3 regions of the Clostridium sp. B9 genome follow, and region 1 is predicted to be linked to each of the others. Evidence: a T-box and tRNA genes for the amino acid it is inferred to sense, from the RefSeq annotation. Region 1 holds a T-box; the other regions hold tRNA genes.
What was found. The T-box of region 1 lies ahead of asnS (asparagine--tRNA ligase). A T-box ahead of a tRNA ligase gene usually reads a tRNA of that ligase, here a tRNA-Asn.

Region 2: it has a tRNA-Asn gene. The T-box ahead of asnS (asparagine--tRNA ligase) is inferred to sense a tRNA for this amino acid. The anticodon was not compared.
Region 3: it has a tRNA-Asn gene. The T-box ahead of asnS (asparagine--tRNA ligase) is inferred to sense a tRNA for this amino acid. The anticodon was not compared.

What each region holds. Positions count from the first base shown of each region.
Region 1 is NZ_JBNWKA010000003.1:3,728,462-3,739,238, forward strand. It holds gene ACQZHJ_RS16885 (purine-nucleoside phosphorylase) at 90-908, shown strand; gene ACQZHJ_RS16890 (NupC/NupG family nucleoside CNT transporter) at 1,005-2,231, shown strand; gene ACQZHJ_RS16895 (M24 family metallopeptidase) at 2,376-3,452, opposite strand; gene ACQZHJ_RS16900 (metallophosphoesterase family protein) at 3,635-4,333, shown strand; gene ACQZHJ_RS16905 (cytochrome b5 domain-containing protein) at 4,370-5,347, opposite strand; T-box leader at 5,454-5,702, shown strand; gene asnS (asparagine--tRNA ligase) at 5,769-7,166, shown strand; gene ACQZHJ_RS16915 (DUF3426 domain-containing protein) at 7,207-7,695, opposite strand; gene ACQZHJ_RS16920 (histidine phosphatase family protein) at 7,830-8,468, opposite strand; gene ACQZHJ_RS16925 (leucyl aminopeptidase) at 8,537-10,015, opposite strand; gene ACQZHJ_RS16930 (YcxB family protein) at 10,198-10,749, opposite strand.
Region 2 is NZ_JBNWKA010000003.1:150,772-161,548, reverse strand. It holds gene ACQZHJ_RS00840 (histidine phosphatase family protein) at 67-690, opposite strand; gene ACQZHJ_RS00835 (rubredoxin-like domain-containing protein) at 978-1,520, opposite strand; gene ACQZHJ_RS00830 (ROK family protein) at 2,102-3,049, opposite strand; gene ACQZHJ_RS00825 (hypothetical protein) at 3,304-3,540, opposite strand; gene fusA (elongation factor G) at 3,887-5,977, opposite strand; tRNA gene ACQZHJ_RS00815 (tRNA-Asn) at 6,486-6,560, opposite strand; rRNA gene rrf (5S ribosomal RNA) at 6,568-6,685, opposite strand; rRNA gene ACQZHJ_RS00805 (23S ribosomal RNA) at 6,743-9,647, opposite strand; rRNA gene ACQZHJ_RS00800 (16S ribosomal RNA) at 9,840-10,777, opposite strand, start outside.
Region 3 is NZ_JBNWKA010000003.1:3,441,487-3,452,263, reverse strand. It holds rRNA gene ACQZHJ_RS15395 (23S ribosomal RNA) at 1-2,104, shown strand, start outside; tRNA gene ACQZHJ_RS15390 (tRNA-Asn) at 2,157-2,231, shown strand; gene ACQZHJ_RS15385 (response regulator transcription factor) at 2,506-3,189, shown strand; gene ACQZHJ_RS15380 (ATP-binding protein) at 3,238-4,653, shown strand; gene ACQZHJ_RS15375 (hypothetical protein) at 4,671-6,188, shown strand; gene ACQZHJ_RS15370 (LTA synthase family protein) at 6,237-8,129, opposite strand; gene yedF (sulfurtransferase-like selenium metabolism protein YedF) at 8,311-8,883, shown strand; gene ACQZHJ_RS15360 (NAD(P)/FAD-dependent oxidoreductase) at 8,932-9,894, shown strand; gene ACQZHJ_RS15355 (GDSL-type esterase/lipase family protein) at 10,005-10,562, opposite strand; gene ACQZHJ_RS15350 (RusA family crossover junction endodeoxyribonuclease) at 10,571-10,777, opposite strand, start outside.

The DNA of each region.
Region 1 (10,777 bases):
AATTTAGAATTTTATACATTTTAAAGTAAGCGTTACCACAAACTAAAAATATTCCAAACAAAATTTTTTTTCATTAAGAGGTGTATATTATGGATTTATCAAACAGAATCAAAACAGCAGCAGACTACATAAAAGGAAAAAGCAAATACAACCCAACAATGGGATTAATCTTAGGATCAGGTCTTGGTGCTATAGCAGATCAAATTGAAGATGCTGAGTTCTACCCATACAACGAAATTCCAAACTTCCCAGTTTCTACAGTAGAAGGACATGCCGGAAGATTAGTTATAGGAAAATTCCAAGGAAAAGAAGTTGTTGCAATGCAAGGAAGATTCCACTACTATGAAGGATATTCAATGCAAGAAGTTACTTGTCCAGTAAGAGTTATGAAACTATTAGGAGTTGAAACTTTAGTAGTTACTAATGCAGCTGGTGCAGTAAATACAAACTATACTCCTGGAGATTTAATGATAATATCAGATCACTTAAACTTATCAGGAGCTAACCCACTAATCGGTAAAAACTTAAACGAATTTGGAACTAGATTCCCTGATATGTCAAATGCTTATGACAAAGAGTTAAGAGCACAAGTTAAAGATATTGCTAAAAACTTAGGAATAGAAGTAAGAGAAGGTGTATATGCTATGTTTAGTGGCCCAACTTACGAAACTCCTGCTGAAATAAGAATGGCAAGAACTTTAGGTGCTGATGCAGTTGGTATGTCAACAGTTCCAGAAGTTATAATAGCAAACCACAGTGGAATGAAAGTTATAGGTGTTTCATGCATGACTAACATGGCTGCTGGTATATTAGAGCAACCACTTAACCACGAAGAAGTTATGGAAACTTCAGCCAAAGTTAGAAAAACTTTTATTGAATTAATGACAAACATTATAAAAGAAATTTAATAAAGTTAATTAAAATTACATTTTTTAACTTTTATTAAATACAAAACTAGTATAAAATAAAATGAACAAAAAAAACATAAGAAAAGGAGAACAAAGGTGGATAGGATTATTGGTGTAATAGGTCTTATATGTATTATTGGTATAGCTGTTCTTTTCTCTGAAAACAGAAAGAAGATCAACTGGAGACTTGTCGGAACAGGTCTTTTACTACAAATAGTTTTCGCTTTACTAATCTTAAAAGTACCTGCTGGTAGAGCAGTATTTGAATGGGTTAGTAGTGGAATAACTAAACTTTTAGATTTTACTAAGGAAGGTAGTTCATTCTTATTTGGACCATTACTTGATACAGATAAAATTGGTATGATATTTGCTTTACAAGTATTACCAACAATTATCTTCTTCTCATCATTAATGAGTGTTTTATATCATTTAGGTGTAGTTCAAGTAATAGTTAAAGTTATTGCTAAAGGGGTTGCTAAATTATTAGGAACAAGTGGTGCTGAAACTTTCAGTGCTGTTGGTAATATCTTCTTAGGTCAAACAGAAGCTCCACTTCTAGTTAAGCCTTACATAAAGAACATGACTAAATCAGAATTATGTGCAATCATGGTAGGTGGTATGGCTACAGTTGCTGGTGGTGTTATGGCTGGTTACGTAGCAATGGGAGTTAACGCAGGTAGTTTACTTGCTGCTTCAATCATGGCTGCTCCTGCTGGATTAATACTTGCTAAAATCTTAGTTCCTGAAACAGAAGAACCAGAAACTAAAGGTGGCGGAACTCTTGAGCTTAAAGTTGAAAGTGAAAATGTTATAGAAGCTGCTGCAAACGGTGCTTCAGAAGGTTTAGGATTAGCATTAAACGTTGGTGCTATGCTTCTTGCATTCGTTGCTCTTATAGCTATGATTAACGCATTATTCGGTGCAATCGGTGGAATCTTCGGAGCTCCTTGGTTAAGCTTAAACTGGATTCTTGGTAGATTATTCTCTCCTCTAGCATTCATTATGGGTGTACCAATGAAAGATGTTTTCGTTGCTGGAGACTTATTAGGAATCAAGTTAGCTGTTAATGAGTTCTTAGCATATTCTCAATTAGGAACTTACATAGCTAACGGAACATTAGAACCTAAGACTGTAATGATATTAACTTATGCTCTTTGTGGATTCGCTAACTTAAGTTCAGTTGCAATCCAATTAGGTGGTATCGGTGGATTAGCTCCAGAAAAGAAACCAACTATAGCTAAGTTAGGATTAAAAGCACTTTTAGGTGGTGTATTAGCTACTTGTATGACAGCTACAATAGCTGGTATCTTATTCAGTGCTTAATATTTAAGAAAACTTTAGATTGTATTATAAAATATGAGAACATTCTTGATTTCAAGAATGTTCTTTTTTTGTATATTAAAATAAAAAAATCTTAGAATTCATAAATCAAATAATATGAATTCTAAGATTTGTACTTTTAAATAATTATTTTATTACTGATAATTCTTTATTAAAATGATTTAATCTTTCACAACCCTCTTCAGTAACTAATACTAAATCCTCTATTCTTACCCCCATATCTCCTTGAAGATATATTCCAGGCTCAACAGAGAATATCATTCCTGGTTTAACTTCATCTGTATTAGTAGCTCCTACATCACCGAAGTCATGAGTTTCTATTCCTATTGAATGACCTGTTCTATGAGTAAAATATTTTCCATAGCCAGCTTCCTCTATAACGTCTCTTGCTGTCTTATCTATATCACAGAATCTAACACCAGGTTTAATCATTTCTATAGCCTTTTTATTAGCTTCTAATACTGTATTAAATATTTCTTTTTGATGCTCAGTTGGCTCACCAAAGAATACACATCTAGTCATGTCTGAACAGTAGTAATCTTTTTTACATCCAGTATCTATTAATACACCCATTCCTTTTTCTAATCTTTGCTCACCTGATTCTGCATGAGGATCTGCTGCATTAGCTGCAAAAGCAACTATTGGTGTAAATGAGTATCCTTGGCATCCATACTCTGCATAGCACTTACCTAATACTTCTACTACTTCCTTCTCTGTCATACCTTCTTTTAAGCTATTTATAGCCTTTTCTACAGCTATGTCATTTATTCTTGAAGCTTCTTTCATTAAAGCTATTTCTTCTTCATCTTTTCTCATTCTTACTCTATCAACTATAGGAGATCCATTCACAAAGTTCTTTGCTGAGTTTCTCTCTAATAGTTGTATTAAGAAATGAGCTTTCCAATCCTTATCTATCCCTAAGACTTCATCATGATTTATTACTTCATGTAAAGTATCTATTGGGTTCATAGTATCGTTATACCAAAGTATATCAACACCTAAATCTTCATTTATTGGGAATAATTCATTTACTATAAATTTATGATTTCCATTAGTATTTATGTAAAGTGTAACCATTCTTTCTCCCGGATTTATCCACTTACCAGTTAAATAAAATATTGCCGCAGGTGAAGAAACTAACATTTGAGGTATTTTTTTTTCCTCCATAGCTTCTATGATTCTTTTTAATCTTCCGTCTTTCACCCTAATCACTCCTCTTTTAATAGTTAAATTTCTTTAAATAAATTATATCACAAATTTATACTATCTAATAATTTCTATAGATTATCGACTTTGTAATATTTATTTTTATATTTTGTCCATCATTTTGTTATATAATAATTACTATGAAATAAATTTACTATTTTACTAAGGAGGCCATAAAGTTGAGAATTGCAGTAATATCAGATATACACGGTAACTTATATGCTTTAAGAGAAGTTTTAGAAGATATAGATAATCAAAATATCGATTCAATAATATGTCTAGGAGATTTAGTTGGCTATGGACCTCATCCTAATGAAGTAATAGCACTTATTAAAAGAAGAAATATTCTTTGTCTAAAGGGAAATTATGATGCTTCTGTTGTAGATAATGATTATACATATATTAGAGATACAGACATAAACTCATTTTCTCTACCTTGGACTGTAGAAGAGCTTAGAACATCTAATAGATATTATCTTGATAATCTTCCAAATGATCTTTCTATCAATGTTTGTGGAAAATCTATAAAGTTTGTACATGGTAGTCCTAGAAGAATTAATGAATACCTTAAAGAAGACTATTCTGAACTTGATGAGATTATGAGTGAACTTAAGGAAGATGTTTTAGTTTGTGCGCACACTCACATACCTTATGCTAAAAAAGTTGGTGATAAGGTTATTATAAACGACGGTAGTGTTGGTAAACCTAAAAACGGAAAACCTCATGCAACTTATGTAATTCTAGATATATCTAATGAATTTAAATTAAAAGTTGAGATTAAAACTGTTCCTTATGAATTTAAAAGAACTATGAAGGATATGGAATTAAAGAACTTCCCTCATAAATTAGTTTATTCTTATGAATTAGGAAAAGAATAAAAAATAAAGCTAGTTTATAACTAGCTTTATTTTTTATTAAACTTCTATACAACTACAAGTTAAAACTCCTGCTATAGGAATATCCCTCAAATAAGATTTATCATTCCCATAAACCTCCTTATATTCTCCTGTTAAATCACAACCTAATTTAACATCCATAAGTTTAGAATCTTCAATATCAGTTAAATCATAAACAGTTCCGAAAACAGCTATATACGGTGGTTTTCCATCCTTCCCATTAAAACTTATCAATTCATTTACTTTAAACTCTCTAACCTCATTATTATCTAATGGTTCTATATTCTGATTTTCATGTTTTCCTCTATTACTTTCTGGGAAATCATATAATACACCTACTACAGGAATATCTTCTAACAATCCCTTATTCCCATTGTGACACGCTCTATACTCATCGCTTATATCTGTACCTAACTTTAGTTCATCATGTGGATTCACTTTTAAGAATGGTAAATTTGTAACATTATATACAAGTCCATCTATAGCTACATAAGCTGGTTTATCTCCCTCACCATTATATGTTGCCAATTCTTTTGTACTAATTACTTTTAGCCTTTTTTCAGAATAGTATGGCTCAACTTCCTCAATCAATTCAACTTCCTCTGGTTCAGCTAGCATTCCAACAACAGGTATCTTATTTAAAATACCTACATTACCTTCATGACATTCATTAAATTCATTAGTTAAATCTTTTCCTAGCTTTAACTCATTATGTGGACTCTGTTTGAATAATTCTATGTTAGTTACATCATAAATCATCCCATCTATAGCTACATAAGCTGGCTTACCATCCTTTCCACTGAATCCAGCTAACTCCTCTGGTGTTAATATAAGTATATCTTGTTCTTCTTCTCTTGTGCTGTAATTATCAAATTCATTAAATACTTCTTCTATTTTATCTCTATATTTTTTTAAGTTTTCATCATTTCTTGCTAAAGTCATTAAATACTTTAATTTATTTATTTGTTCAAACTTTTCTTCAAAAAAATCGCACATAAAAACTCCTTAAATACATACTATATCTATATATTTCTATGTGGTTAATATTGCAAATGTTAATATTTTATTGTAAAATCATTATTAATCAAACTAAATAGTTTTTTTATTTACTATGACGAGAAGAGTAAGTTTAGGATGTAGCTTCTAGCGAGCAGATTATGGTGAGAGTTCTGTAGTGAAACCTATTCTGAAGAACATCTCTGAGTTTCTAACCGAAATCCTTTCTTAGGAGAGTAGACTTAGACGGATTCAAACCGTTACACTTGAAGAACATATTTAGTGTTCATAAAGCCGGCTATTATTTTTAATAGCAATTTGGGTGGTACCGCGAATAATGCCATTCGTCCCATTAATCATGTGGATGAATGGCTTTTTTTATTTGGAATAAAACTTATTATAAGAAAGAGAGGATACAATAATGAAAGATGTAGTTTTAGTTAAAAGTCTTTACAGAAACACTAGTGAATATAGTGATAAAAAAGTAAAAGTATCAGGTTGGATAAGAACTCTAAGAGCTTCAAACGCTTTTGGATTTATAGAAGTTAATGATGGTTCATTCTTCAAAAACGTTCAAGTTGTTTTTGATAGTGAAAAAATATCTAACTATAAAGAGGTTTCAAAATTACCTATAAGTTCATCAATATCAGTTATAGGTACTTTAGTAGTAACTCCAGATTCAAAACAACCATTTGAAATTCAAGCAGATGAAATATTAGTAGAAGGAATGTCTGATTCAGATTACCCTCTACAAAAGAAAAGACATACTTTTGAGTACTTAAGAACAATTGCTCACTTAAGACCAAGAAGTAACGCTTTCTCAGCTACTTTCAGAGTAAGAAGTGTGGCAGCTTACGCTATCCATAAATTCTTCCAAGATCAAGGATTTGTTTATACTCATACTCCAATCTTAACAGGTTCAGACTGTGAGGGAGCTGGAGAAATGTTCAGAGTAACTACTTTAGATATGATGAACCCTCCAATGACTGAAGAAGGAGTTATAGACTTTTCAGAAGATTTCTTTGGAAAAGAAACTAACTTAACAGTTTCAGGACAATTAAACGCTGAATGTTTCGCTTTAGCATTCAGAAACATCTATACTTTTGGACCAACTTTCAGAGCAGAAAACTCAAACACAGTTAAACATGCTGCTGAGTTCTGGATGATTGAGCCTGAGATGGCATTTGCTGATTTAATAGATGACATGGAAGTTGCTGAAAACATGTTAAAATACGTTATAAAATACGTTATGGATGAGTGTCCAGAAGAAATAGCTTTCTTTAATCAATTTGTTGATAAAGGATTATTAGATAGATTAAACCATGTTGTAAGCTCAGAATTCGGAAAAGTTACTTACACTGAAGCTGTTAAATTACTTCAAGAGTCAGGAAAAGAGTTCGAATACCCAGTTGAGTGGGGAATAGACCTTCAAACTGAACATGAAAGATTCTTAACAGAAGAAATCTTCAAGAAACCAGTATTCGTAACTGACTATCCAAAAGATATCAAAGCATTCTACATGAGATTAAACGAAGATGGAAAAACAGTTGCTGCTATGGACTGCTTAGTTCCTGGAATCGGAGAAATCATAGGTGGTAGCCAAAGAGAAGAAAGACTTGATGTCTTAAAATCTAGAATGGCTGAATTAAGCTTAAATGAAGAAGATTACTGGTGGTATTTAGAACTTAGAAAATACGGTGGAACTGTTCACTCAGGATTTGGTCTAGGTTTCGAAAGATTAATCATGTACATCACAGGAATGGCTAATATAAGAGACGTAATACCATTCCCAAGAACTACTGGTTCTTCAGAATTCTAATAAACAAAAAGAAGTGGAATTAACTCCACTTCTTTTTTTATTAACCTAATTTAACATGTACTGAATCAATATCTAATATTTCTGGCTCATAGTCTAAAACTAAGTCTTTTGCACCCTTATTAACTTGGAATACCACAGAACCCTCTAATTCACCATTAGCTGGTACAGCTTTATCATTAGCTATTTTTAGTTCTGTAGCTTTTTTTAAATCTTCAGGTATGAAAACACTTTTTATTTCTTTATCATTTTTATCTTCTAAAGTAAATTCTATTCTACTGCAAGCTTTATCATCATTAGTATTATTTTTCATAATGTATTTAACTACTAATAATTCTTTTCCTTGTTCAGCTTTAAGATTATCTATTGATTCTAATCTTTCAGTTCCTGTTACCTTCAATGTTAAATCTCCTACATTTATCTCTTGATTCATATTATAGACCTTATCATCATTTGATGAAGAACATCCAGCAAATAAAACTGAAGTAAATATTGCTATAACTAATATTATTCCAACTCTCAATTTCTTCATAGTAACCACCTCATATTTTTAAATTTTAATGAATTAATTAACTTATTATTCATATTTCTCTTGTTTATTTTACTCTCAGTTTATTAAAAATAAAAGGGGGTATCAAAAAAAATTCTAGATACTCCCTCTAATCTTTAAACGCCTTTACCTAAAACTACCTCTTCTTTGTAGTGAGAAGTATCTGCATTCATGATTATATTAAATTCTTCATCATTAAAATCTATCTCTGTTAAGCTAGTTTGCTTTAAAAATGGTGGGTTCCAAACTCCCTTTACTCCATGACCTTGAAGCTCAGCCATAAAACTTTTAATAGTTATTGTATGCGAAACTATTAATATAGTTTTATCTTTATTTTCTCTTACCAATTTCATTATAACATTATAAGCTCTATCAACTAATTCATAAAAACTTTCTGCTCCATTTGGTGGATTGAAGGCCTCAGTATTCTCCCAGAAATTAAGCATATTATGCTTGTCTATCTTTTCAACATCACACTTTCTTAGACCTTCCCATTCACCAAGTTCAAGTTCTCTTAAATCATGTTCATCTAATATTTCTATATCTCTTTCACCTTTTATAAGCTCTGCTGTATGTCTGGCTCTATATAGTGGACTAGAGTATATTCTATCTATATGCTTATCTCTTAACCTCTCTCCTAGCCACTTAGCTTGTTCAACACCAAGAGGAGTAAGATTTGAATCTTTACATCCTTGCATCTTTCCTGCTACGTTCCATTCAGTTTCCCCATGTCTTACTATATAAACCTTCGTCATAATATCTCCCTCGTCATAAATAATATAAAAAAAGTAGGAAAAGCTTTCCTCTTCCTACTTATATTATACTATTTACATCTTCTATTTGCTAATTCATATAGTGTTCTAACGCCTGCTCCTGTTCCTCCAACTGGACAATAAGCACCCTTTTTCTCAGCAAATGCAGGACCTGCTATATCTAAGTGTAACCATGGTTTATTTTGAACAAATTCACCAATGAATAAACCAGCTGTAATTGTTCCAGCATATTTTCCACCTATATTCTTTAAGTCTGCTATACTTGATTTTATAAGTTCATTATATTCTTCAAAACTTGGTAATTGCCATACTTTTTCTCCAGTTACCTTTGTAGCTTCTTGTAGCTCATTATAAAACTCATCATTATTAGTTACAACTGCAGTAACATCATCACCTAAAGCTACTAAGGCTGCACCTGTTAATGTAGCTACATCTATAACTTCACTAGCTTTTTCTTTTTCTATAGCATAAGTTACAGCATCTATTAAAGTAAGTCTTCCTTCAGCATCTGTATTTAATATCTCTATAGTTTTTCCTGCCATAGATCCTATAATATCACCAGGCTTATAAGCATGACCTGATATCATATTTTCACAAGCAGCTACTATAGCTATTACATTTATTTTTAGATTTCTCTTAGCTATGGCACTTATTGCTCCTATAACAGCAGCAGCTCCACCCATATCTGATTTCATTGTTACCATTCCATTAGTAGGCTTTATTGAATATCCACCTGAATCGTAAGTTAATCCCTTTCCTACTAAAGCTAATCTTTGGTCCATATTATCTTTATCACCAAAGTATCTCATAACTATAAGTCTTGGTAAATTATCTGAACCCATTCCTACTGATAAGAATGCTTCCATCTTTAACTCTTCTATTCTCTTTTCATCAAAAACTTCAACTTCAAATCCATACTCTTTGCTAGCTTCTTCAACTTTTTCAGCTAAAGTTTTTGGATACATTATATTTGACGGTTCATTAACTAAATCTCTAGCTAAACAAGTTGTTTCTGCAAGTAAAGTTGCTTCCTCTACAGCCTTTTTAGCTAACTCTATCTCTTCTTCTTTAATATTATGTCCACCAATATGTACACAAACATTAGCCTCTTCTTTTTTATCACTCTTATATTTGTCAAAAGTATATGATGCTAAGGCCATACCTTCAACGATTGCCTGAATTGAATCTTCTAAAGAAAGTTTTCCAGCATCAAATCTTATAAATATGGAATCACTTTTTAACCTCTTTATTTCAGCTACAACTTTACCAAAAGCTTTTCTAAGCTTTTCTTTAGTTAAATCTTCTGATTTTCCAAGTCCTAATAATATTAAGTCTTGAATATCATCTCCAACCATTCTATTTGTGCTAAATATCTCTCCGTAAGCGCCTTTAAATTGACCTTTTTTATTTAGTATATCTATCTTACTCTGTACCTCTTCATTAGGTATTTTTGTTTCATCTTCAAAATATGGTACTAAGATAGCACTTGTATCTGTGCATTTTAATTTTTTAACCTCAAAACTATACATATATTTCCCACCTCTTTTAAAATTTTATAATTAATATATCATACCTCAGTTTAGTATTCTATTTATATTTTATCTAAAAAAAATTATAAAATTATGATACTCTAAATTTTTTCAAAAGTACGTAACCTAAGTCACCAATTATGAATTTAATAAAAAAAGACTTAACTTTTTTAGTTAAGTCTTTATGCTAATCCAATAATAGATAGAATACGTTCTTTAACGTTATTTCTATCACTACTTATTTTATTTAAAAAAGATAATCTGTGAGCCTTGTTTTCAAAAGCTTCCTTTGGTATTGATAAATAATCAATAGAAGATATATAAATATATACATTCTCTTTAAAAGAAAATACCTCTCTAATTATTTTCCAAGGATACATCCTTCCGGCAACGCCATTGTTATATTCCACTCTTAGCCCATCACTCATAATTTCTATTTTGCATTTACCAAACATATTCTTTTGTTCTAAAAATTCAACATTATTTTGTATGTCATCTTCCATTGTTTTCTTATTTTTTCTATTGCAGATAACAGAGAAAATAATCCAAAATAACAATGTTACAAAATAAAAAGAATTATTAAGATTTTCACTAGCTTTAATGAACACCATAGTCATTATAAATACAAATACGGCCCCAAGAAGCTCAATTAAAATCCAAAATAGAAATTCTCTACTTGTAAAATCCCTACGACACCTTATAAACTCATCTTTGTCCAGTATAAATTCTAACATACTTTTGCTCCCTACTCCCCTTTAAGCA
Region 2 (10,777 bases), 3.6 Mb from region 1:
CAACTTAATTTCATACTATAAATATACTAGTTATAAGATTATTTTATCACTTTAAAGAAACCTACACTATTTATCATATTCATAATGGTCAATATTGTTCAATGTAATTACTTCAAAGTTTTCTCCATTCCACTCAACCTCATTGTAACTAGCTTGATGGAATATTGGGCTATCAACTATGTATCTTTCTTCCATCTGATTTTTGAAATAAGCTATAAGATATCTAACACACATGCCATGAGTTACTATTAATATATCCTTACCATCATTTTCTTTAACAATATCATCCACTGTTTTAAATAATCTTTCAGTAAATTCCTTTATATTCTCTCCATCAAAACTGTTATATGAAAAAGGCTTATTAAAAAGATTATCAAGTTCTTGAACATACTCCGCACATTCTTTAATCTCTTTAGTAGTCATTCCTTCCCATTTGCCAAAACTTATTTCTTTTAAACCTTCAACTTCAATAACTTCTATATCCTTGTCCCCTTTTATTAACTGAGCAGTTCTTTTTGCTCTCTTTATAGGACTAGTAAATATTTTCTCTATCTTTAAACCCTCTAATCTTCTTCCTAACAATTCAGCTCTCTTAACTCCAAGTTCAGTTAACTCTGAATCTTTCCACCCTTGAAATCTATGTTCAAGATTCCACATAGTTTCACCATGTCTAGTAAAGTATATCTTCATAAATTTCTCCTTTTATTATATAAATTCTTTAATAATTATTACATTTATTTCTTTAGAAAAAATATAAACTTTTTTAAACTATTTATTTTTATTATGTCATCCTAGGTAAATAATTTCAAATTTTAAATAAATATATCCAAAACATTAATTATATTAACCTAAGCACATATACTAAGACCTTTATCAAACTTACTTATAAGCATAAAAATAAGAGACACCCCTAATGGTGCCTCTTATGAATAAGGAAGTAATTAAAATTTCTTAATATATAAAGCGTGTTTTTTATCTTATTGGAAGTATCTGTTTAATAATCCAGCGAAAGCTTTTCCATGTCTAGCTTCGTCTTTACACATTTCATGAACTGTGTCATGGATTGCATCTAAGTTTAATTGTTTAGCTAAAGTAGCTAAATCTTTTTTACCTTGACAAGCACCATGCTCAGCATTTACTCTTGCAGTTAAGTTAGCTTTTGTATCAGCTTCAACAACTTCACCTAACATTTCAGCGAATTTAGCAGCGTGCTCAGCTTCTTCGAATGCTATTCTCTTATATGCTTCTGCAACTTCTGGGAATCCTTCTCTATCAGCTTGTCTTGACATAGCTAAGTACATTCCTACTTCTGTACACTCACCCATGAAGTTAGCTTGTAATCCTTCTATTATTCTCTCATCTACACCTTTAGCAACTCCAATTCTATGCTCATCAGCGAAAGCTAAATCTCCACTTTGCTCCATGAATTTGTCAGCTCCTACTCCACATACTGGGCATTTTTCTGGAGCTTGCTCTCCCTCATAAACATATCCACATACTGTACAAACAAATTTTTTCATAATATATTCCTCCTACAAACAAACAATCTTTTTTATCTAAATTCAATTAAAATCATATTTAAGTCTTTTAAATTTCTGTCATTTATTTGTTGATGTTTTATCCCCATCAACCTTATGACATTATTATATAATAATAATTATTATTTAGCAATAGTTATTTTCATTTTTTTTAGATTTTTTTGTTATTTATCTAAAATACAATTAAAACTCGATAATATATATCTTTAAAATATATATTTTAAAATCTACCGATCCATTTGTAGTCTTATTTAGAGTTAAATAAATTCGTTCTATGTTATACCTTATAATAAAAAAATAGCTATATAACAAACTTATTACATAGCTATTTTTGTATAGATAAGCACAATATGTGGTTATGACCTAATTCTCAGACTAAATTTTCCATTTTTAATATAGTTTTATCATAAATCAAACTTTTTTTCTAGTCTTTAAACACTTAATTCTTGTATTTAATAAATTTATAACATTTTACTATCTATTTATATGTATGTCTAGTAATTTTTATTATAAAAAATAAAGTTAGAAGCTAAAAAGCTCCTAACTTTTTTATATAAAATTTATTATTTACACTCTAATAATGCTAAAGCTACTGCTCCGATAACCCCTGCATCTGTTCCTAATCCAGCAGGTACTATCTTACAATGATCTGTCATAGCTTTGAAACATCTTTCATTAACTACTTCTTGAACTCTTTCAAAAACTATTTCTCCAGCTTTTGAAACTCCTCCACCGATAACAACCATATCTGGGTCAAAAGTTGCTACAGTGTTTGCTACACCAATTCCTAGGTAGTTTAATGCCTCATCTATTATAGACTTAGCTACTCTATCTCCTTTAGCAGCTTCAACGAATACTTCATATGAAGTTACGTTATCATAATTTTTTAAGCTAGTTTCTACATTAGTAGCTACAGCTTCTCTTCCTCTTTTTCCTATAGCTGTACCTGATGATACTGCCTCTAAACATCCCATGTTACCACAGTTACATCTAACTGTTCCTGGAGCAACTGTTGCGTGTCCTATCTCTAAAGCGTTTGAAGTACTTCCTCTGTAGATTTTTCCATTAAGGATTGCTCCTCCACCTACACCAGTACTTACTGTGATGTATACCATGTTCTCTGTACCTTTACCAGCACCTAACATGAACTCTCCAATAGCTGCTACGTTAGCATCGTTATCTAAGTATACAGGAATACCAAACTTTTCTTTTAAAGGCTTAACTAAGTTAAAGTTTTTGAAAGGTAAGTTTGGAGTTGTTATTATGATACCAGTTCTAGCATCTAAAGGTCCTGGTGATCCAATACCTATAGCTTCTACTTCGTCTATTGTTACTTTTCCTTCGAATATTACAGTTTCAACACATCCAATTATTCTGTCTAAAACAGCTTGCTCGCCTTCATGAGCATTAGTTGGAGTTGTATGTTGAGCTTTAACATTTCCTTCTAGATCAGCAAGAGCACAGCTTATTTTTGTTCCTCCTAGATCTATTCCAACAACGTAATTCTTCATTTAAAAAATCCTCCCCCATGTTTCTTATGGATTAATTCAACTATAAGTGCTTCTTAACAAGTTGCCCTTTAGAATTCACTTCGTTAAATTATTATATGACAACTTAAATTATAGCTTATTAATAATTATTTATTTAACACAAAGTAAATTATAACATAAATGTACGTACCTTTACACAGTTAAAGTTATCCCCTTTTTAATTTATATATTTTTACAATTATTTATATAAAAAATACTATTAAAAATTATGTGTTTTACCCTATTTTCTTAGCATTTATATAGTAAATTCCCTTATTATCATATCCTTGGTTTTTTATGTTGAAATTGTTATCTTTAAGCATAGAACATATTATTCCTATATTGTCATCATCTAGTGAATCCATATATATCATAAACTTATCACATACTCTTACTACATTTATATAGTCAAATATATTACTATAGTCGCTTAACCCTATTTTCCCCTTTATATCCATTCTGTAATTACACATGAAACTTGCACCTCATTTAAGATATTATCTCTAAATATAATTAGATATGTATATATAAAATTCCTTTTTAATATTAAAAATTTATATTAAAATATTAGTTACTACTATTAATTAAGTTTTATTTAAACACTTCAAAATAATATATAATTTCTCAAAAGATTTATATTACAAAAACTAAATTTTTATGCATTTCTACTTAATATACCAGTAAATTCTTTTATCATTTTACTTTTTACCCTGATTTATAAAAATAATACCTTGAATATTATTAATTTAACCACATTTTTTTCCTAGTATACATAAAAAGTGCTATCTTTCTATATTTAGATAGCACTTTTTATAAATCTTAAGCTTCCTTAGCTTCTCTCATCTTTTTAGCAGCTTCAATTATTTTAGTTATTTCTGTAGAAGGGACTTCTTCATATTTTTCAAAAGTCATACTAAAACTTCCTCTTGCTTGAGTTATTGAGCGCAGGTCAGTAGCATACTTAAACATTTCAGATAATGGAACCTCTGCAATAACTCTCTGATTCTTTCCATCAGGCTCCATCCCAACTACTCTTCCTCTCTTCTTATTGATATCCCCTATAACATCTCCCATATATTCGTCTGGAATAACTATCTCAGCTCTCATTACAGGCTCTAGAAGTATTGGCTTAGCATTCTCCATACCTTTCTTATACGCTAATGATGCAGCCACTTTAAATGCCATTTCTGAGGAGTCTACAGGGTGATATGAACCATCATGTAATGTAGCCTTAATTCCTATTACTGGATAACCGGCTAGTACACCTTTCTTTAAGCAATCTTTTAAGCCTTTTTCAACAGCAGGTATATAATTTCTAGGAACAACTCCTCCTACAACTTTATCAACAAACTCTAAATCGCTCTCTCCATCTCTTCTAGGTTCAAACTTAATTTTTACATCACCATATTGTCCATGCCCACCAGATTGCTTTTTATGCTTTCCTTGAACATCTGCATTCCCCTTTATTGTCTCTCTATATGGTACCTTAGGATCTTGAAGTTTTACATCAACTCCAAACTTACTTTTTAATTTACTAGCTAATACTTCTAAATGAGTTTCTCCAATTCCAGAAATTAATGTTTCTGCATTTTCTTTATCTCTAGAAACACTAAATGTTGGATCCTCATCCAAAAGCTTAGTAAGTCCTTGTGATATTTTCTCCTCATCTCCCTTACTCTTAGGTAAAATAGACATTGTCATAACTGGCTCTGGGAATTCAAAACTATTATATGAAACTTTGAAATTATTTTCGCATAAAGTATCACCAGTTACAGTATATTGAAGCTTAGTAACTGCACCTATATCACCAGCTGTAACCTTTTTAGTTTGTATCTGATTTTTACCTCTTAAGAAACATAAAGAGCCCACTTTTTCTATTTTACCATTCTTAGAATTTATAATTACCTTATCACTGGTTAATTCTCCTGTTTGAACCTTAAACATAGATAGCTTGCCTACAAACGGGTCTGCTATTGTCTTAAATACAAATGCAGAAAAAGGCATTTCACTATCAACTTTAACAGCTATCTCATCTTCATTGCTATCAGTAGCTATTTTAGACTCACTCATATTAGGAGATGGGAAATATCCTTTAATCGAAGATAGTAAACTTTGCATTCCGACAATTGACAAAGAACTTCCACACATAACCGGTGCTATATCTCCATTTTCAAAACCAATAGAAAATCCTTTATATATTTCATCTACTGTTAGCTCACCCTCTGAAAAATACTTATCTAAAAGCTCTTCATCAGTTTCAGCTACAGCTTCCATTACGTAAGTTCTATACTCTTCAACTTTATCCTTAATATCTTCAGGAACATCTATTTCTGTTATTTTACCTGTTTTGAATTCATACTCAAAAGCTTCTTGAGTTATTAAATTTACAATACCTCTAAAATTTCGTTCAGAACCTATTGGATATTGTGTTGGAATAGCTCCACTACCAAAAGTATGTCTTATATCTTCTAAAACTTTATCAAAATTAGAATTTTCTCTATCTAATTTATTTATAAAAAATGCTCTTGGTAATTTTTCTTTTTCACAACACTCCCATGCCTTTTCAGTACCAACTTGAATTCCAGTTACACCACAGACAGTTATAATAGCTGAATCCGCTGCCTTAACACCTTCTATTTGCTCACCAACAAAGTCAAAGTATCCTGGAGTATCTAATAAGTTAACCTTAATACCATTCCACTCAAATGGTACAACAGATAATGATAATGATATTCTTCTTTTCTTCTCTTCTTGATCATAGTCACTTATTGTATTTCCATCTTCACAAGTTCCTAATCTGTCAGTAGTGTTTGTATAGTAAAGTAAAGCTTCTGTTAATGCAGTTTTACCTGAATCACTATGTCCTATAATCCCTACATTTCTTAAATTCTCAATCTTATACTCTTTCATAATTTACACTACAGCATTATATCGTTTACATAATGATATATGCGTAGCCCCCACCACCTTTCTAGAAAAAATTAGTATTATCTTTATACTTATTTGGTCTTTAAATAGTGCTTTTAATAGGTTATTTAATTGTACAACTTTTGTTTTATATAATTTTAAATTAATAATAAGCAGCTTATATAAATAAATATATTCTTCTATATCTAAAATTATTATATTTTATTACTTATAAGCTTTTATATATTAAAAAATTATACTTCTAATTTAATTAATCTATTATATTATCGTTTAAATAATATAACTAAGTTAAGAAACTAATAATTTTATTTATATTATGAAAACCTCTAAAATAAATCTAATAAAAAGATTTTAACCTTATATTTAAATTTATTTATACTTTTATTATTCAACAATTAATTTAAAATTCCTTCATAATTAATAAATTACATACAAAAAAGAGTTATTAAAAAAGATATTGATATCTTCTTTAATAACTCTTTTAAAAAAATGGCTCCTCGAAGAGGACTCGAACCTCCAGCCTATCGGTTAACAGCCGAGTGCTCCACCATTGAGCTATCGAGGAACATTTGACCTGGCGACCACCTACTCTCCCACACAGTCTCCCGTGCAGTACCATCGGCTTCTAAAGGCTTAACCGTCGTGTTCGGAATGGGAACGGGTGTTACCCTAAAGAACATCATCACCAGATATTTAGAAAGATTGTTCTTTCAAAATTGCACATAATCAAATTTAATTTACTATAATTTGGTCAAGCCCTCGATCTATTAGTATCGGTCAGCTGAACATGTTACCATGCTTACACCCCCGACCTATCAACCTTGTGTTCTTCAAGGGATCTTACTAGCTTACGCTATGGGAAATCTCATCTTGAGGTTGGCTTCACGCTTAGATGCTTTCAGCGTTTATCCATTCCCGACTTAGCTACCCAGCTGTGCTCCTGGCGGAACAACTGGTACACCAGAGGTCAGTCCATCCCGGTCCTCTCGTACTAAGGACAGCTCCTCTCAAATTTCCTACGCCCGCGACGGATAGGGACCGAACTGTCTCACGACGTTCTGAACCCAGCTCGCGTGCCGCTTTAATGGGCGAACAGCCCAACCCTTGGGACCTACTTCAGCCCCAGGATGCGACGAGCCGACATCGAGGTGCCAAACCTCCCCGTCGATGTGGACTCTTGGGGGAGATCAGCCTGTTATCCCCGAGGTAGCTTTTATCCGTTGAGCGATGGCCCTCCCACGAGGTACCACCGGATCACTAAGCCCGACTTTCGTCCCTGCTCCACTTGTGGGTGTCGCAGTCAGGCTCCCTTCTGCCTTTGCACTCTTCGAACGATTTCCGACCGTTCTGAGGGAACCTTTGGGCGCCTCCGTTACTTTTTAGGAGGCGACCGCCCCAGTCAAACTGCCCACCTAACAATGTCCTGTGACCAGATTCATGGCCGCCAGTTAGAATTTCAGTACTGTCAGGGTGGTATCCCAAGGATGACTCCACTAAGGCTGACGCCCTAGTTTCCTAGTCTCCCACCTATCCTGTACAGACAATACCAAAACTCAATGCTAAGCTACAGTAAAGCTCTACGGGGTCTTTCCGTCCAATCGCGGGTAGCGAGCATCTTCACTCGCACTACAACTTCGCCGGATTTACAGTTGAGACAGTGCCCAAGTCATTACGCCATTCGTGCGGGTCAGAACTTACCTGACAAGGAATTTCGCTACCTTAGGACCGTTATAGTTACGGCCGCCGTTTACTGGGGCTTAAGTTCATACCTTCGCTTGCGCTAAGTATTCCCCTTAACCTTCCAGCACCGGGCAGGCGTCAGCCCCTATACATCAGCTTACGCTTTAGCAGAGACCTGTGTTTTTGCTAAACAGTTGCTTGGGCCTATTCTCTGCGGCCTACTCTCGTAGGCACCCCTTCTCGCGAACTTACGGGGTCAATTTGCCGAGTTCCTTAACTGTAATTCTTCCGCCGGCCTTAGGATTCTCTCCTCACCTACCTGTGTCGGTTTGCGGTACGGGCACTACTTCTCTCTCTAGACGCTTTTCTTGGCAGCGTGGAATCATGTACTTCGGTTCCGTGGAACCTTCCCCATCACACCTCAGCATTATGAAAGCGGATTTGCCTACTTTCACTGCCTAAGTGCTTAGACTAGCATCCAATAGCTAGCACACACTATCCTCCTGCGTCACGCCATCGATAATAACGATGGTAGTGGTACTGGAATATCAACCAGTTGTCCATCACCTACGCCTTTCGGCCTCGGCTTAGGTCCCGACTAACCCTCAGCGGACGAACCTTCCTGAGGAAACCTTAGGTTTTCGGCCTGTGGGATTCTCACCCACATCTCGCTACTGATGCCAACATTCTCACTCGTAATCAGTCCACCGCTCCTTACGGTACGACTTCAGCCCGATTACGACGCTCTCCTACCGCTTGAATTAAATTCAAGCCCGTAGCTTCGGTGGTAAGTTTAGCCCCGTTACATTTTCGGCGCAAGATCTCTCGACTAGTGAGCTATTACGCACTCTTTTAATGAGTGGCTGCTTCTAAGCCAACATCCTAGTTGTCTTAGAAATCTCACATCCTTTCCCACTTAACTTACACTTTGGGACCTTAGCTGACGATCTGGGCTGTTTCCCTTTTGACTACGGATCTTATCATTCGCAGTCTGACTGCCGAGCTCATAGTATGTGGCATTCGGAGTTTGATAAGGTTCGGTAAGCGCTATGCCCCCTAGCCCATTCAGTGCTCTACCTCCACTACTCATACTCGACGCTAGCCCTAAAGCTATTTCGGAGAGAACCAGCTATCTCCGGGTTCGATTGGAATTTCTCCGCTATCCACAGCTCATCCCATGCTTTTTCAACAGCAACGTGGTTCGGTCCTCCACGAGGTTTTACCCTCGCTTCAACCTGGCCATGGATAGGTCACCCGGTTTCGGGTCTACGGCATGCAACTAGTCGCCCTATTCAGACTCGGTTTCCCTTCGGCTCCGTACCTTAAGTACTTAACCTTGCTACATACCGTAACTCGTTGGCTCGTTCTACAAAAAGCACTTCATCACCCTCATAAGGGGCTTTGAACGGTTGTAGGCACACGGTTTCAGGTTCTATTTCACTCCCCTCCCGGGGTTCTTTTCACCTTTCCCTCACGGTACTGCTTCACTATCGGTCATCAGGTAGTATTTAGCCTTGGGAGGTGGTCCTCCCTGCTTCCCACAAGGTTTCACGTGTCTCGTGGTACTCTGGATCATAACTCGTGGTCTTCTCGTTTCACTTACAGGACTATTACCTTCTACGGTGGAGCTTTCCAGCTCTCTTCAGTTACAATAGCCTCCACTTTGATGCTATGTCCGCAACCCCGGAAACAAGTTTCCGGTTTGGGCTCTTTCCCTTTCGCTCGCCGCTACTAAGAAAATCGATTTTTCTTTCTCTTCCTCTAGGTACTTAGATGTTTCAGTTCCCTAGGTTACCCTCCATAAGCTATGTATTCACTTATGGATACATGGGGTTTCCCATGTGAGTTTCCTCATTCGGAAATCTTCGGATCTCAGACTATGTGCGTCTACCCGAAGCTTATCGCAGCTTATCACGTCCTTCATCGGCTCCTGATGCCAAGGCATTCACCATGCGCCCTTTGTAGCTTGACCTATATTAGTTATAGTTCTCATTTTACAAAGAATAGAAATTGGTTTGCCAATTTGGCTTTGTTGTTTTCTATAAATTAAATTATTATGTGCAATTTTCAAAGAACAATTTTGAGAGATAGTCTCTCAAAATTAAACAGAGATATTATCCAGATTCTTTTTATCATCTTAGTTATCCTAAGATGTATTCCTTAGAAAGGAGGTGATCCAGCCGCAGGTTCTCCTACGGCTACCTTGTTACGACTTCACCCCAATCGCTGACCCTACCTTCGGCCGCTGCCTCGCTTACGCGTTAGCTCACGGACTTCGGGTATTGCCAACTCTCATGGTGTGACGGGCGGTGTGTACAAGACCCGGGAACGTATTCACCGCGACATTCTGATTCGCGATTACTAGTAACTCCAGCTTCATGTAGGCGAGTTTCAGCCTACAATCCGAACTGAGACTGGTTTTAAAGTTTGGCTCCACCTCGCGGTATTGCATCTCTCTGTACCAGCCATTGTAGCACGTGTGTAGCCCTACACATAAGGGGCATGATGATTTGACGTCATCCCCACCTTCCTCCTGGTTAACCCAGGCAGTCTCGCTAGAGTCCTCAACTTAATGGTAGTAACTAACGACAAGGGTTGCGCTCGTTGCGGGACTTAACCCAACATCTCACGACACGAGCTGACGACAACCATGCACCACCTGTCACCTTGTCCCCGAAGGGATTTCCTCGATTAAGAGTAATGCAAGGGATGTCAAGTGTAGGTAAGGTTCTTCGCGTTGCTTCGAATTAAACCACATGCTCCGCTACTTGTGCGGGGCCCCGTCAATTCCTTTGAGTTTTAATCTTGCGACCGTACTCCCCAGGCGGAATACTTAATGCGTTAGCGGCGGCACGGAGGTGTTGAAACCCCCACACCTAGTATTCATCGTTTACGGCGTGGACTACCAGGGTATCTAATCCTGTTTGCTCCCCACGCTTTCGAGCCTCAGCGTCAGTTACAGTCCAGAGAGTCGCCTTCGCCACTGGTGTTCTTCCTAATCTCTACGCATTTCACCGCTACACTAGGAATTCCACTCTCCTCTCCTGCACTCTAGACAACCAGTTTGGAATGCAGCACCCAGGTTGAGCCCGGGTATTTCAC
Region 3 (10,777 bases), 290 kb from region 1:
AGCTGTGGATAGCGGAGAAATTCCAATCGAACCCGGAGATAGCTGGTTCTCTCCGAAATAGCTTTAGGGCTAGCGTCGAGTATGAGTAGTGGAGGTAGAGCACTGAATGGGCTAGGGGGCATAGCGCTTACCGAACCTTATCAAACTCCGAATGCCACATACTATGAGCTCGGCAGTCAGACTGCGAATGATAAGATCCGTAGTCAAAAGGGAAACAGCCCAGATCGTCAGCTAAGGTCCCAAAGTGTAAGTTAAGTGGGAAAGGATGTGAGATTTCTAAGACAACTAGGATGTTGGCTTAGAAGCAGCCACTCATTAAAAGAGTGCGTAATAGCTCACTAGTCGAGAGATCTTGCGCCGAAAATGTAACGGGGCTAAACTTACCACCGAAGCTACGGGCTTGAATTTAATTCAAGCGGTAGGAGAGCGTCGTAATCGGGCTGAAGTCGTACCGTAAGGAGCGGTGGACTGATTACGAGTGAGAATGTTGGCATCAGTAGCGAGATGTGGGTGAGAATCCCACAGGCCGAAAACCTAAGGTTTCCTCAGGAAGGTTCGTCCGCTGAGGGTTAGTCGGGACCTAAGCCGAGGCCGAAAGGCGTAGGTGATGGACAACTGGTTGATATTCCAGTACCACTACCATCGTTATTATCGATGGCGTGACGCAGGAGGATAGTGTGTGCTAGCTATTGGATGCTAGTCTAAGCACTTAGGCAGTGAAAGTAGGCAAATCCGCTTTCATAATGCTGAGGTGTGATGGGGAAGGTTCCACGGAACCGAAGTACATGATTCCACGCTGCCAAGAAAAGCGTCTAGAGAGAGAAGTAGTGCCCGTACCGCAAACCGACACAGGTAGGTGAGGAGAGAATCCTAAGGCCGGCGGAAGAATTACAGTTAAGGAACTCGGCAAATTGACCCCGTAAGTTCGCGAGAAGGGGTGCCTACGAGAGTAGGCCGCAGAGAATAGGCCCAAGCAACTGTTTAGCAAAAACACAGGTCTCTGCTAAAGCGTAAGCTGATGTATAGGGGCTGACGCCTGCCCGGTGCTGGAAGGTTAAGGGGAATACTTAGCGCAAGCGAAGGTATGAACTTAAGCCCCAGTAAACGGCGGCCGTAACTATAACGGTCCTAAGGTAGCGAAATTCCTTGTCAGGTAAGTTCTGACCCGCACGAATGGCGTAATGACTTGGGCACTGTCTCAACTGTAAATCCGGCGAAGTTGTAGTGCGAGTGAAGATGCTCGCTACCCGCGATTGGACGGAAAGACCCCGTAGAGCTTTACTGTAGCTTAGCATTGAGTTTTGGTATTGTCTGTACAGGATAGGTGGGAGACTAGGAAACTAGGGCGTCAGCCTTAGTGGAGTCATCCTTGGGATACCACCCTGACAGTACTGAAATTCTAACTGGCGGCCATGAATCTGGTCACAGGACATTGTTAGGTGGGCAGTTTGACTGGGGCGGTCGCCTCCTAAAAAGTAACGGAGGCGCCCAAAGGTTCCCTCAGAACGGTCGGAAATCGTTCGAAGAGTGCAAAGGCAGAAGGGAGCCTGACTGCGACACCCACAAGTGGAGCAGGGACGAAAGTCGGGCTTAGTGATCCGGTGGTACCTCGTGGGAGGGCCATCGCTCAACGGATAAAAGCTACCTCGGGGATAACAGGCTGATCTCCCCCAAGAGTCCACATCGACGGGGAGGTTTGGCACCTCGATGTCGGCTCGTCGCATCCTGGGGCTGAAGTAGGTCCCAAGGGTTGGGCTGTTCGCCCATTAAAGCGGCACGCGAGCTGGGTTCAGAACGTCGTGAGACAGTTCGGTCCCTATCCGTCGCGGGCGTAGGAAATTTGAGAGGAGCTGTCCTTAGTACGAGAGGACCGGGATGGACTGACCTCTGGTGTACCAGTTGTTCCGCCAGGAGCACAGCTGGGTAGCTAAGTCGGGAATGGATAAACGCTGAAAGCATCTAAGCGTGAAGCCAACCTCAAGATGAGATTTCCCATAGCGTAAGCTAGTAAGATCCCTTGAAGAACACAAGGTTGATAGGTCGGGGGTGTAAGCATGGTAACATGTTCAGCTGACCGATACTAATAGATCGAGGGCTTGACCAAATATAGTATTAATTATGTGCAATTTTGAAAGAACAATCTTTCAGTAAAATGTTCCTCGGTAGCTCAATGGTGGAGCACTCGGCTGTTAACCGATAGGTTGGAGGTTCGAGTCCTCTCCGAGGAGCCATTTTTTTTATCTAAAATTAAGTAAGCAGAGCAAGTTATGAATTAATAATTATATTAGTTTATAGCTTTTTTTTATATTCAAAAATAGAGTTGATTATTTTAGGTAATTTTAGTGTAAGCTATTTGTAATTAAAGTAAGGCCAATATTGGATATAATTAAATAAGAAAAATAATGATTTTATTTTGATTAAGCAATGATTTTAAATTCTTTATTTATAAATAAAAAATTTAAGTAAGAGTATATTAAATTAAAGGTGTTATGAGGAGTTGAAGGTATGAAGATTTTACTTGTTGAAGATGAAGAGAGTATAAGAGGATTTTTAAGAATAAATTTTCAAAGAGAAAAATTTGATGTTATAGAATGTGAAAATGGAGAAGAGGGAGTTAGAAAAGCTTTAATTGAGAAGCCTGATATAGCAATATTGGATGTTATGTTACCTGGTATGAATGGCTTTGAGGTTTGCCAAAAATTAAGAGAAACATTTCCGCATATGGGTATAATAATGCTTACTGCTAAAGGAGAAGATATGGATAAGATAATGGGTCTACAGTTTGGTGCAGATGATTATGTTTTAAAGCCATTCAATCCATTAGAAATAACTTTAAGAGTCAAAGCATTAATAAGAAGAATAGAGGGTATAAATGAAGATGAGAATAATGATAGTATAGAAGTGGATAATTTTAAGCTTGATTTATATTCACAGAGTCTTTATAAAGAAGATATTGAAATAGATGTTACCCCAAAGGAATTTTTATTGATGAAAATATTTATGCAAAATCCAGGAAAAGCATTTACTAGAGATGAACTTCTAAATTTAGTATGGGGAATTGATTTCTTTGGAGATCCTAAGATTGTTGATGTTAATATAAGAAGATTAAGATCTAAGATAGAGGATAATTCATCAAAACCTAAGTATATAGAGACTGTTTGGGGGACAGGTTATAGATGGAAGAGATAATAGTTTGATTTAGCATGACTGATAAATGTAGATAGGAGTATATATTGTATGAAAAGTATAAAGACTAGGCTAATGAAAAATTTCTTAGTTGTATTATTATCAACTATTATAATTGTCTCAGCCATGTTTTTGATTTTTATTTCTAGGTATTATTATCAAAATACCGAGGAAATATTATTAAGTCAAATTAATACATCAGTAGAATTTTATAAAAGATATCTTTCTAATTCTAGTTTAGAGAATAATGTTTATGATGATGTAGATATTTTTTGGAAGCAAACTGATGCACAGGTTCAGATATATGATTTAAAAGGGCAATTAATAATGGATTCTATAGGACTTGAGCCAAAAGAATATGGAACACCTATGGATGTTAAGAGAGCCTTAGAAGGAGATACTGCTAAGTGGGTAGGAACTGAACAAGATTACACAGGAAAGGTAATGGCTATTTCAGCACCGCTAAAAAATGCTTCTAATGAAATAGTAGGAGTTATAAGATACATAAGTTCTCTTAGAAATGTTGATAATTTTATACTTAACTTTTTCTTAGTATTTATAGTTATTGGATTAACAGTTTTGGCTATTGGTATAATATTAAGTTATTTCTTGGCTAATAGTATAGTAAATCCAATTACAGAACTTATAAAGGTTTCGGAGCAGATGGCTAAGGGTAATTTAAAGGTAAGAAATAAGATTGTTACTAATGATGAGATTGAGACGCTTGCTGATACTCTTAACATAATGGCAGAGGAAATCGAAAATAGAGAAACACTTAAGAATGAGTTTATATCTTCTGTTTCTCATGAACTTAGAACTCCTTTAACTTCCATTAAGGGATGGGCTATCACATTAAATAATGATTTTACTGACAGAGAAACTTTAAAAATGGGATTTGATATAATTGAAAAGGAAGCGGATAGATTAAGCAATATGGTTGAAGAGTTATTAGACTTCTCTAAGTTTGTCAGCGGAAAAATAAAGTTGAAATATGAAGAGATAAATTTAAAAGATTTCATAGAATATTTAAAGCTTTATATGAATCCTAGAGCTGAAAGAGAAAATAAACAATTAATATTAAAAGGTATAGATGATGATTTTATAATTGTTGGTGATAAGGATAGATTAAAGCAGGTATTTATTAATATTCTAGATAATGCTTTTAAATTTACACCAGAGAATGGCTCCATAACAATTGAATTTTTATGTGGAAAAGAAGGAATATATATAAATATAATTGATACTGGTTGTGGAATAAGTAAGGAAGAATTGCCTAGAGTAAAAGAAAAGTTCTACAAGGGTAAAAATTCAAAATCTCAAAATGGTATAGGACTTTCTATATGTGATGAAATAGTATTATTACATGAAGGAACTTTGGATATTACAAGTGAATTAGGAATGGGAACAAAAATAACTATATATTTACCTAAAAAGTTAATTAAAAGCATTGAGGATAATACAGATTAAATTATAAGAGGTGATTTATGAAGAAAATTTTTACATTCTTCTTGATTATTATTAGTGTATTAATGGTTGGTTGTTCTCAGAATGATGAATCTTTTGATGTATCGAAGATAACACCACCTGAATCAAATAATATAAAGATATTAGGGGAATGGGAAGTCACAAATAATATTTATAGTGAAAAAACTACTGATGATTCAGATATTACAAATGGAATTTTTCATTTAAAATCTGGAGACAAAATAATTATAGGAAAAGATAAAGTTGTATTGAATGATATTTCTGTTGAAAATCCAAATTTTAAGCTAAAGAGAATGGAAAGAGATAAATTTTTTCAAGAAGTAGATGATGTTGAAATAAAAAATGAAATAAAAAATACAATAAAAAGTGATTATGTAGATATAACATCAATTTATGATAGTAATAAAACTTATATAAATATAATTTCTATAAATAATGATGAAGCATATCTATTACTTTCAGATAAATTAGTCAAACTAAAGAAAATATCAGATAAGCTAGAGGAACAATCTGTTGTTGAAGATAAGAATGAAAAGGTAGCTAAAAGTAATGATATAAAGAGTAATGAAAATTCTGAGTATTATAATAAGGATGTTGGAGTATTACTTGGTATAAAGAAACCAGCAAAAATGGAAGATGGATACTATGAAGCTTCTACTTATAAAACATTATGGATATCTATAATTAATGATGAGCTTCAACCAATAAATATTTTAGACAATTCTCTTTTACTACCTAGAATAAATGGATTCTCTAACATAAGTTTAACATCAGAGTATAATGGGGATGAAATTGAAAATAAGCTTACAGTTACAAGTAGGAAAAAAGATGAGAAGGAAGTTAAGGGAGAACAAATTAGAAAAGGTATCTATGAGGAAATAACTTTTGTAGGAAATGATTATATTGGACTAGAATCCTATGTTGGCAATAACTTCGATGGACAGTATAATTCATATAGCATAACACCCATAGATAAAGTTGATTCGGCTAGAAGTATGGATATAGCCAATCTTTTTGGAAAGCAAGAAGAAGAAAATTATAATACTAGTGAAAAGAATGCAATACAAAAATATGATGTGGATGGAAAATCATATTATGCTCAAAATAAATATTCTAACATAACTCTTCAAAGAAAGAATGGAAATTGGAATTTGGAAGGTATGTTAAATAATAAAAAAGATTTTAATGATTTCAGAATTTTTGATATTAATATTAATCCTGTACCAATATTAATAAATTATGACACATTAATGGTTCCTTGGAGTCAAGTTGTTTCATTGGGAAGAGGAGTACGAGATATTGTAACTGCTCCTAATGGAAAGATTGCAATTACATTATCAGATAGTAAATTAACTATATATAAAATTACTGATGGTAGATTGGGAGAAAAATTAGGTTCAATATATATAGAACCTAATGAAGAGATTGTTATGGCAGAGTGGGCTGTAGGGGATTACGTTAAATATTGGGATGAGACGGTTGAAAATATTTATGGTGCAAAAGGTATAGATGAATAATAAAAAGAGCTGAATTAATTTCAGCTCTTTTTGTTTAAATAAATTATGCTAATTGTTTTGAGGAGTATTGTTCTCTGGAACTTTTCCCTTAAAATAGTTAGCTCTAATCATTTTATCAGATAAATCTAAAGCATTTCCTACAATTTCTTTTTCTTTATCAGTTAAATCGCCTTTTACAGTTCTATCAGTTAAAACAGCATAAGATCTATTTGTATTTAATAGATTTCTTCCTAAAGCAGTGTTTTCATAAACACTATTATCAATACCTAATAGATATAATAATGTTGGCATTATATCTATTTGACCACCATAAACTTCATCTTTAACAGGTTCTTTTACGCTTGGGTTGTAGATAACTAGTGGAACTGTATGATTTCCATTGTCTAACCACCACTGTTCAGGGTTAGATAATGTTTCTATTTTACTATTGTAATATTTATGAGGACCAGTATGGTCACCTTCTATTGCAACAACAGTATTTTCTAAAAGCCCTTCTTTTTGAAGTAAATCTAAGAACATTCCAATTTGAGCATCAGTGTAATGAATACTTTGGAAGTATCCACCTAAAACATTTTTATCAAGCTCAGGGCTAAGTTTTAATTTACGATACTCTCCTGGTAAATCAAATGGACCATGGCTTGTTAATGTAACTGTAAATGCATAGAATGGTTCTTTCATTTCTTTTAACATTGGAGCAACTTGCTTGAAGTAGCTTCCATCACTTAATCCCATTCCAATAACTTCGTCTTGATTAAATGAATAGTAGTCAGTGAATTTATCAAATCCTATACCAGTTAATCCTTGAGCATAGTTCCAGAATGAACCTTTATCTGGATGGATGGCAACTGTGCTATATCCATCTTTCTCTAAAATATTAGGCAGTGAGTTATAAGTTGTATTTGGATATCTAAAGAAAGTACTTCCTTGTCTTAATGGTAACATTGAAGTATTCATCATTAAGTCTGAATCTGAGCTTGTACCTTCGTTAACTTGTTCAAATATATTAGGGAAGTAAATAGAATTATTTAATATTCTATTTATGTTTGGTGTTATCTCTTGACCATCAACTTTTTGATTTATAACGAAATTTTCAAGAGATTCAACTTGGATAATAATTAAGTTCTTACCTTTAAACATTCCCTTATATTTATTATCAGGTAAATTTTCATTTTTGAAATCGTAGTACTCTTTAATTTGTGCTTGGTCCTCAGCAGTCATTTCATATGGCTTAGAATTCTTATAAACATTATATATATCAAATATATGATATCCAATAGGAGAGAAGTACTCTACAGTATTAGTAGGGTCATAGTTACTAAAGATGTATGAGTTTTTAACATTCTCTCTTTTTAAAACATTAACGTTAAATGGAACATATCCTATATAGCAAATAGAAACTATCCATACAATTAATGTAGCCTTCCAGTTTGATTTACACTTATTAAAGCTTTTTCTTAGGAAGATAAAAGCTATTATTAAGATTATAAAATCTATAAAGAATAGGAAGTCAGATGGACTAGCCATTGAGAATATACTATCCCCTAGATTATCTAAGTTAGCTGTTTGTTTTAATAGCATTATTGATGGAACTGTTTGGAATCCTCTAAAGTACCAAATATCCATCATTGTAAGTACTGTAATAAATAGGTCTAGAATTATTAATGCTATAAATTTTCCTTTGTTTTTAAATAAAAAACAAATACTTATAAATAGTGCTGCAAAAGCTATGTAATAATTTATGAAATAACTAGCTTGTCTAAATCCTAATCCAAAGTTAAGTAAGTATGGATCTTGATTTAAAGAAAATCCTAAAAAAAGTGCTCCTTTTAAAACTACGGCTAATATTGTGAATATATAGAAACCTAGTCTTATTAAAGCATTTTTATCAAGAGAATCTTTAAGCTTATCAAAAAAGTTATTTTTCTTTACTTTTTGTTGCATTAAAACACCCCTTTTAAAATTATTCAAAACTAGTAATATTATATCACAAAATAATATGTTGATTGTATGAAGGAATTATTACAAAAAAGGAGCGAAACAACTTTTTTTGGAAAACTTTAATTTTCTCAATATATAAAAATATGATATCTTTATATTATAGATTAATTTAAGAGGTGAGATTATGAAAAGAATAGAATGTATGGGAATGGCATGTCCTATGCCAGTTATAAACACAAAAAAATACTTTGATTCAATAGAAGAAGGTTGTGCAGAAGTAATAGTTGATAATGAAGTAGCAAAAAATAATATTTACAAATATGCTAGTGGATGCGGATATTCTGTAGAAGCAAGAGAAGAAAATGGAAACTATATAATTAACATAGAGAAAAAAGGCGAGATTAAAGAAGAGAAAAAAGAAGATGATTTTGTAATAGTTGTATCAAGTGACAAACTTGGTGAGGGTAATGATGATTTAGGAAAAATTCTTATGAAGGGATATTTATATACTTTATCAGAGAATGATAATATTCCTAAAGAACTTATTTTCTTAAATGGTGGAGTTAAATTAACAGTTAAGAATTCGGAAGTTTTAGAGTCTTTACAGAAGTTATATGACCGTGGAGTTAATATATTAAGTTGTGGAACTTGTTTAGATTTCTATGGAATAAAAGAGGAATTAGCTATAGGTGAAATAAGTAATATGTACACTATAGTTGAATCAATGAATACTTATAATAAGGTTATAAAACTATAATACTTTTTTGAGAGGAGGAAATATTTACTTTAGGTAAATATTTGCGATATGGAGAGTACTTTATTTGAATATGATGTTGTAGTTGTTGGTGGCGGAATAAGTGGAATGGCTGCGGCTATAAAATCAAAAGAAAATGGTATAGAAAAAGTTCTTTTATTAGAAAGAGAAGATGTGCTTGGTGGAGTTCTAAATCAATGCATACATTGTGGTTTTGGAAAAGAAACTTTGGGGGAACCTGTTACAGGAAGTGAATTTGTTGAATACTTTGTAAGTAAGGTTAATGAACTTGGTATAGAGGTTAAACTAAGCACCACTGTTTTAGGAATAAATAAAGAAAAAGAGATAAGCTATGTTAATCCAGATGAAGGCATGAAAACTATGAAAGCTAGAGCTATAATTTTAGCAACTGGAAGTAGAGAAAAGTTTAAGGGAAATGTAAGTGTACCTTTAAATAAATTTACTGGAATATATACTTCTGGGACAGCACATAGATTTATAAATCTATATGGATATCTTCCAGGAAAAAACATAGTTATAATAGGCTCACATGACAGTGATATGATTGTCGCTAGAAGGCTTATTGTAGAGGGAGCTAAAATAGAAGCTATAGTTGAAAGTAAGGATTATCTAAATTCATCTCAATATATTGTTGAAAATATAATAGAAGAGTTTAATATACCTGTTAAACTTGGATACACAATAAATGAAGTTTTAGGAACTGAGAGAGTTGAAGGGGTAATGATAAGTAAGAGTGGAGAAGAAGAAAGTTTTATAAAATGCGATTCACTTTTAATATCTGTACCTTGGATTCCAGAAAGCATATTAGGAAAAAAATTAGGATTAAGAATTTCTAATAGTAGTGAAACTATTTTAGTGAATGATAATTTTGAAACATCTGAAGAAGGAATATTTGCCTGCGGTAATGTCCTGCATGCATATGAGTTATCCGATATAGCAGTAGATGAAGGATATAAGGTTGGAGATTCTGTATTTAATTATTTAAATAATTAAAATTAAAGCTTTGCTTTTCTAATTGTTGAATTAGATGATAATCAACAATTGAAAAGCAAAGCTTTATCATTAAATAACAAAATTTTAGTACATATTGAGGATATAAAATTTTAATCAAAAATTAATTCTCTTTTTAATAATTCAGCTATTAAAATGTTCCCTTTGATACTGATGTGTAGTCCATCAGTATAGTTTGATGGGTTAAATGGAATAGAATGAGTTATATCTATAAACTTAATATTATTTTTTATTGAGTACATCTTTAATTCTTTAGAAAAACTCTCAAGTTTAATATTTATGTTTAAATAGTCTAAAGAAGAATCCCAATGTTTTAAAGCTAGTTCTCCAAAAATTTTTGGAGGTGACATTAAAACTGGTTTAATATTTAATGAGTCACAGTCTTTTATCATTAAATCTATGTTTTCAATGATTGATTCAATTGATTTTTCCATAAGGATATCATTTGAACCACACATAATTACACATACATCTGGTTTAGCAGAAGTTAGAGTACTATATATTCTAGATAATATACCAGTAGAAGTATCTCCATTAATGCCTCTGTTTATTGTAGTAAAATTTAAGTCATTTATTTTTGTTACCCAAGAATTTTCTTGCCCAACACCATATCCAAAGGTAAGAGAATCCCCAATGCATAATATATTCATTTAATCACCTACATTCTTAACAAACATTTTTTACATACTATAGTTGTCCCTTTATTAGCGGTAACGAAATCATTACCTACTATAGACTTATTACATATTGAGCAAATAACTCCAGTTGATTCTGCTTTAGGAGTAGATTTTTTTATTTCTTTAGTAGTATTAGTAGATTTTCTTTTTTTATTAGGTGGTGGTGAATAAAGTAATTTTGGAGCTTC